Regions from separate parts of the Chryseobacterium sp. WG23 genome, predicted to be linked through region 1. Evidence: riboswitches for the same ligand, from Rfam matches in the RefSeq annotation. Region 1 holds a riboswitch; each other region holds the start of a gene.

Region 1 (2,273 bases):
GTATTGCTTATATTGACCAGCTTCCCCAGTATACACCTTCCAAATCCAAGAATGGAAAGTCGCTTATTTTCACCGATAATTCTGACCCTAAAATCCCCACAGCTCAAAGGAGTAAAGTAGTTATTGATATTTACCCATCCAATGCCGGATACCGTAAAAAGGAGAAAGATGCTGATGGAAAACTCCTTACTATCGATAAAGTAAAGCCATGGGGAATAGGCAATGATCTCCCTGAAGGCATGACCGAAATTAAATCAATCAGGGTTCAGCAGCCTGGAAGAGGTTCTGTTTTTGTAAGGGAAGCTATCAAAAACATGTTTCAGCCCACCATGGATTTCAATAATGTGGCGGTAACCTCTTTAGATAACGACAATATCTTTCTTTATATGATCAATGGTTCAGGAGAATACAGATATACAAGTCTTTGGACCATTAAAAAAGGAAGAGTGATCAGTCAGATTATTTACCATAATCCGGAATAAATTCATTATTTTTGCCCCGAAAAAGTTTAACGCTTATTCATCATGGAAATAGGTTCTGCCTAACAGCAGATTAAAAAGGGAATCGTGTGAAAATCACGAACTGTCGCGCAACTGTAAGTAACTGAAGTCTTTTATTAAGATCCACTGTGCGGGGCATGGGAAGGGGATAAAAGATGTTACAAGTCAGGAGACCTGCCTTTTTCTTAAACAAAAAACTTTCGCGATATGAAGTTTATTGATCTGATGGATTTTTTCAGGGATTTCTTGGATTCCTGTTATTATTCTGTTGTTTTAATAGTATTTCATTTCGTTTTAATTAATAATGAAATATGACTACAGAAGAAAGAATTGAAGCATCTGAAACCAGAATATTTAAAGCGGTTTTCCCTAATACAACGAATCATTATGATACACTTTTTGGAGGTACGGCTATGCAGCTGATGGATGAAGTAGCCTTCATTACTGCTACCCGATTTGCAAGAAAAAGAGTGGTAACCGTAAGCAGTGATAAAATTGATTTTAAAAAACCTATCCCCGCAGGAACTATTGTTGAACTGATTGGGAAAGTTTCCTACGTTGGAAAAACCAGTATGAAGGTCAATGTAGAGATCTACACGGAACAGATGTATTCTTACGAAAGAGAAAAAGCAATCATTGGCGACTTTACTTTTGTAGCCATTGATGAATTCAAAAAGCCAATCCAAATCCTATAATTATAAAGTTTCGGGCGGCCAAAGGCCGCCCGAAACTATTTATAGTAAAAACTAAGCTTTTATTTGATCACTTTTCCGGTTTCCAGACTTCTGGTCAGCAATAATTCAAAAGCTTCCCCCATCTCATCAGAAGCTCTGCAGATGGCATTTTCAAGCATGCTTCTAATTTGTTTTTCCGTAACTCCGGCTTCTGTCCAGCTTTTTCCTGAGGTATGTGAATTGAGGATAAAAGGAATAATTCTGTCAATAGCACACGCAAAAATAGCATCTGGCGTTATTTCTTCTTCAAATTCCAGCCATAAATTGAAAAACTCCGAACGTAACGGCTCGTCTAAAATTCCAAAGATCTTTTGAGCAGAAACTTTTTCCCTTTCAAACTTGCCAACCATCGCTTTTTCATCAAAAAGAAAAGTATCGCCAGCCTCAATTTCAACCAAGTCGTGAATGGAAAGCATTCTGATAACTCTCAGGAGGTCAATGTCAGCACGGTTTTTTGCATAAGGATATAAAATCTGTGCAAGAATAACAATCTGCCACGAGTGTTCTGCAGTATTTTCCCTTCTTGAATCATCTGCATTATAATTTCTTCTTTGTACGTTTTTCAAAGCATCTACTGCCAGGATAAAATCGATTTCTTTCTGAATTTTCATTGTATTATTTATCTATTATATTGCCCTGCCGGATATACCTTGGTTCTGGTAACCCATTTGTTATTTATTTTTTCCCTGGTAATCACTTTTACACGGTCTTCATTGGTCATATCTTCTTCCCTCTCCAATACCTTTTCTAATCCTTTGTTAGGAATTACTTGATATTCTGTAGTAAAAATCATGCAACATCCGGATTTTCCTGTGGCAACAAGGCGCTTACGCTTGGCATCTACACCGAATAATCCAAAATAATTGGAGCCAATTTCCGTAAGCTCCTCACTTTTCACAAATGCCATTCTGGTACTGTTAAATACATAGACATCATAGGATGCACTGCTGTAATTTCCTTTATTTCCGTTTCTAATAGCTATATCTTCCGTTCCGTCAAAGTTAAAATCATCAATAATAAAAGGACTTTCCTCATGGGT
Region 2 (2,273 bases), on a different contig from region 1:
AAGATATATACAGCTCCCTTTGAATGTAGGTATTATCTGAATATTTAACTAACTGAGACTGTACCGTATCCAGAAAACGGGTATAATCGTAAGCAAATTTTGCTTTAAGCTGAGTTTCGAATTTAGGGAATAACTTTTTCCTCAGATTGGCCTGTACAAAATAGTTCTCATCAAACATCCTTGCCCCTCTCCCATCAAAACGGCTGTTAACAACAGGAGCAGGAATACCCCGATTTGAAATATACCCATATCCACGGATATTCCAGCTTCCGTTATTTAAAGTTCCATTCAAGGAGGTTTCAAAACGTTTTGCTTTAATATCAGAGTCTCTTCTTTTAGCAATCGTATCATACGCCTGCTCTCCATTAGGATATTTTTTCTCGTAACGGTATTTGTAAATACCATCACTTTGCAGAAATTCGGCACTGAAACTGGCAGAAGTTCTCTGTGATATTTTTTGTTCCAAACGGAAAGAGGGGTTGAATAAATCAATGGATGCACTTTTTGCCCTCAAAACAAGATTTGTTTTTCTTGTTCCGGTAAATACCGGTGTTTTGGGCTGCAAATAAATAGAACCTGATGATCCGAAATCTTTTGCCGGCTGAAAGATCTCACTTTTCTGACCGTTGTATAATGATATTTCTTCCAGATCATCCAAAGAATATCTTCCCAGATCCACAAGGCCGTTCTGCGCATTTCCCAGCTGAATTCCGTCATAAAAAACTCCTACGTGCTGGCTTCCCATACTTCGGATATTAATGGTCTTTAAGCCTCCAATTCCACCGTAGTCTTTGATCTGAACACCGGAAAAATACCGTAAGGCATCTGCAACAGAGTGGCTGTTCAGTCTTTCAAGCTCTTCTCCCTGCAATATCTGAGCAGGAACGATTTCTTTAAAGCTCTTTTTGTAAATATTGACAGCCTTAATAGCTTCTTCCTTTAAGGTGTCTTTTTTCTTTGTTTGAGAAAACAAGAATTGTGATGTTAACACCAATGTTGTGAAAACAACTTTATGAAATTGAGATGTAGTCAGTTTTGCCACCATTAGCTCATTTATGAATAATGATGACGCTAATGGATGTAAGAAAGCAACGACAAAGCACAGTGGTCGCTGCACAAAATCATTGTTGTCCTAAAGCTTTATTCCACGAAAGCGTCAAACGTTTATGGTCTGGCAGGTCTTCTGACTTACTCCATTTTTGAAATCCTTCCCATTAAAAAACAGTGGATATAATCTTCAAAAATTTTGGTGTGGAGCTTACAGCAGCGGGTCTGTTCCGGATTCTCACCGGATTCCCTTTTAAAAGCTTTTTACAGCTTACCAAATTTCGGCAAAGATAGAAAATAATTAATATATATTCACAAATAACAAAATGATTTACAATATTATAAAAGCATGTGTACCAAAGGTAAATTTTGAATAGAAAAATACTAAAGTACAATAGAATTCGTGTAAAAATTACAGGTATGATTTTAAACGCAAAGTTTAAATATCTCCCATCTGAATAAGTATGATAAACATTAAACTTTGCGTTAAGGATCAACTATATCCCAATATTCAGGAAAATACTGAACCTTGATTTTGCTTCTATATCTCCTCCTGCAAGATGGGTATAAACAGGAAGCATAACTTCACTTCCAAGACTGAACTTTTTATAGGAAGCCTCAAAGCCCAACTTTCCATATAATGCACTTCCGGCAGTATTAGGCAGCGCTTCATCAAACTGTTTATTCTGAGCATACACTTCTCCCTGAACCCCTGTCTTTAAAGAAAATATAGATTTTTCATTTCCCGCAACCTGATAAAAGCCTGTTGCTGCATAATTCCATTGGTTTCCAAAGCGGTACTTCTTTTTATTTTCTGTTTTAATGGTATAATCTGTATTAAGCAATACCGCAATTTTATTCTTCTGAAATTTATAATTCAAAGCTGCTTGATAATCCCAGCTTCCTGTTCCCAGCTGAAAACTCGGATTAACTCCTGAAATTCCTTTTTCATCAAACTTACCCAAAGGAATTTTTACGCCCAATCCACCGTTCAGCTGATGGAAATTATCTTTCGAACGCATCAGTTGATAAATTCCCATAACATTTAGGTCACCGATCCCATTGATCCTGATATCGCCCTGCATTGTTTTCTTTTCGTGAAAATGAAATGGAAGGCTTGCATAAACACTGAGTTTCTTTGTCAACGGAATTTTTCCCCAAAGCTGTATGGTATTAAAATACTGATCCTGCGTCAGATCTTTTACAAATAAATTTTCCTTTGCTTT
Region 3 (2,273 bases), on a different contig from region 1:
TTTATGAGATCATCGGACATCACTCAGGACAAACTTATGAGTGGGTTGAAAAATCTTCTGACAGAGACTACTGGATGACTTCTGAAGAAGCTAAAGGCTACGGAATGGTAGATGAGGTTTTACAGAGATCAACAGAGAAAAAATAATCGATGCTGGAAATCGGAAAAAACGCACCAATACGGTGCGTTTTTTTGTTTTATCATTGTATGAAAAAAGCATTTCACATAGGATGTTCTACTTCTTGATGATCTTATGGATGGTTGAAGTATCTGCTGTCTTTATCTCAACAAAATAAACACCTGAATTCAAAGAATGAATATCAATTTTTGTGGCTTGGGAAGTGATTACTTTTTGGCCTAAAGAAGAGTAGATATTTATTTCTTTATATTTTTCAATGGATTCGATCTGGATAAAATCATTTGCAGGATTAGGATGAATACTGAATTTTTTCTTTGTGACAGAAGAAACTCCCAGCATAGAATCGGCTGCTTCCGTAGGGGTAAATGGTCTTCTCTGTCCGAAACTTATACCCATCCAGTCATTGTTGGCTAACTGAATCTGGGAAAGGTCAGACTTCTTTTGCCAGCTTGAGAGGTCTTTTCCTTTATATAATTTCCAGCTGTCTGCCACTGTGGCGTTTCCTGTAAAATTATTCAATGAAAGAGCAGAAATCTGGCTGTTTGATGAGGTGAAATTAAAATAAGAGGCTTGAGACCGGATCAGCTGTAAGGCCTGCTCGGCTGTGATGCTTCCGTTATATTTAATTCCAAACACAAAAGAATCTGCATTTCCGTTTGACTGATTGGTTCCAAAATCAACCACTACCAGGCTTTTATTACTTCCTGTTCCTATCCAGTTGGTAATCTGAGAGGGAACATACCATTGTGAGCTGTATGCCGCAACAGGTGTAGAAGGCGGAGTGTCAGCATCATCAATTCCATAAGTAATTCCGTACCATTTTCCATCAGTCAGAGGTGTATAACCCGGGCCGTTGTTCCATGTCATATTTCCTGCGCTGGCTCCGGACCATGGGATCCAGCTGTCATCAATATCCGGCGTATGATGATTATAATGAAAGCTTTGAAGAAAACCTGAAGGAATATCAATCTCCATTTGAGGTTCTGCAGCTACAATAGCGTTGATCATGTCTTCCATCAGTAAACCATCCGCATCAAAACGGTACCCCCATGCATAAGAAGCAAGAGAATTATTATCGTTAAAATCTGCAATGAAATAGGCTTTCTTTGAACCTGTTCCTACCCAAAACTTAATGTCGTTCTCTGTAAATTGGGCAGACAAAAACTGCATAAAAAGCAGTAAGAAAAAAAAATAGATTTTTCTCATGATATAATTAAATTAAAGTTTTATTCCCGAAACTTACTTAAGAAAAGTGACAATAATCACGATCCTGAAGTGACAATGGATAAGGCAGGTCTCCTGGCTTGCATCCTATAGCACACCTTCCCGGATCAGTATCCAGTGGTTGTATTTTGCTATAAGTAAAACAGCTTACAGTTGCGGGTACAGCTCAAGAATTAAATTTTATTCTCACTTGATTCCCTATTAATGAACAGTGTTCAACCTTAAAACGCCGCAAATATATCATATAAATTTTTGAGTCCTGTTTTGTGAATTATCTTTTAGTTTTTATATTTTCCCTGAAGCTGAATGGTTTTTAATGCTATGTTTTTTTGAATTGATAATCAAATTGAAGATGTTGTTAGGTTTTCGGATTTAAACCAAAAGTTTTACTGTTTATATTAAATTCATTTTCATGGCTCCATTGTTAAAATACAATTATCATTATATTCAAGATCAGTTTACAATCAATTTATATTTTCGCAGCCATAAAAGAGAATATGAAAAGACTGCTACTATCCGCATTTGTGTTAATGGCGCTGGCATCCTGTAAAGATGATGACATCACCAGTAACCAGGAGATTAATTATTCTAAGCTTCCGCAGGAATTTGCTTTTTCAAAATTGGCTACTATCAATGGAGTAGATGTGATCAACGGAGGATTTGGATCCGGAGCAGCGGCACATCCTACAAGAAAAGGAGAATTTTATGTCATTACAGACCGTGGTCCGAATACAGATTACTTAAGCGGTAAAAAATTTCTTGTCCCTAATTTTACCCCAACGATTATGCATTTTAAAATCAATGCAGAAGGTAATATCGAGGTCATTCAATATATTAAACTTAAAAACCCTTCAGGCCAGCCTATCACAGGACTTCCAAATCCTATAGGAATGGGAAGTACCGGTGAAGTA

What was found. A riboswitch is a leader RNA that binds a small molecule or an ion and turns the genes downstream of it on or off. The one in region 1 is predicted to bind cobalamin.
Region 2: another riboswitch for cobalamin. It lies ahead of MP477_RS16075 (TonB-dependent siderophore receptor); the one in region 1 lies ahead of MP477_RS21650 (acyl-CoA thioesterase).
Region 3: another riboswitch for cobalamin. It lies ahead of MP477_RS11060 (T9SS type A sorting domain-containing protein); the one in region 1 lies ahead of MP477_RS21650 (acyl-CoA thioesterase).

The regions. Positions count from the first base shown of each region.
Region 1 covers NZ_JALCZE010000017.1:60,379-62,651, reverse strand. Annotated here, with positions in the region: gene MP477_RS21655 (hypothetical protein) at 1-482, shown strand, start outside; cobalamin riboswitch at 516-697, shown strand; gene MP477_RS21650 (acyl-CoA thioesterase) at 812-1,195, shown strand; gene MP477_RS21645 (HD family hydrolase) at 1,255-1,845, opposite strand; gene MP477_RS21640 (hypothetical protein) at 1,854-2,273, opposite strand, start outside.
Region 2 covers NZ_JALCZE010000010.1:105,605-107,877, reverse strand. Annotated here, with positions in the region: gene MP477_RS16075 (TonB-dependent siderophore receptor) at 1-1,045, opposite strand, end outside; cobalamin riboswitch at 1,156-1,341, opposite strand; gene MP477_RS16070 (transporter) at 1,545-2,273, opposite strand, start outside.
Region 3 covers NZ_JALCZE010000006.1:161,380-163,652, forward strand. Annotated here, with positions in the region: gene clpP (ATP-dependent Clp endopeptidase proteolytic subunit ClpP) at 1-146, shown strand, start outside; gene MP477_RS11060 (T9SS type A sorting domain-containing protein) at 235-1,308, opposite strand; cobalamin riboswitch at 1,410-1,601, opposite strand; gene MP477_RS11065 (esterase-like activity of phytase family protein) at 1,860-2,273, shown strand, end outside.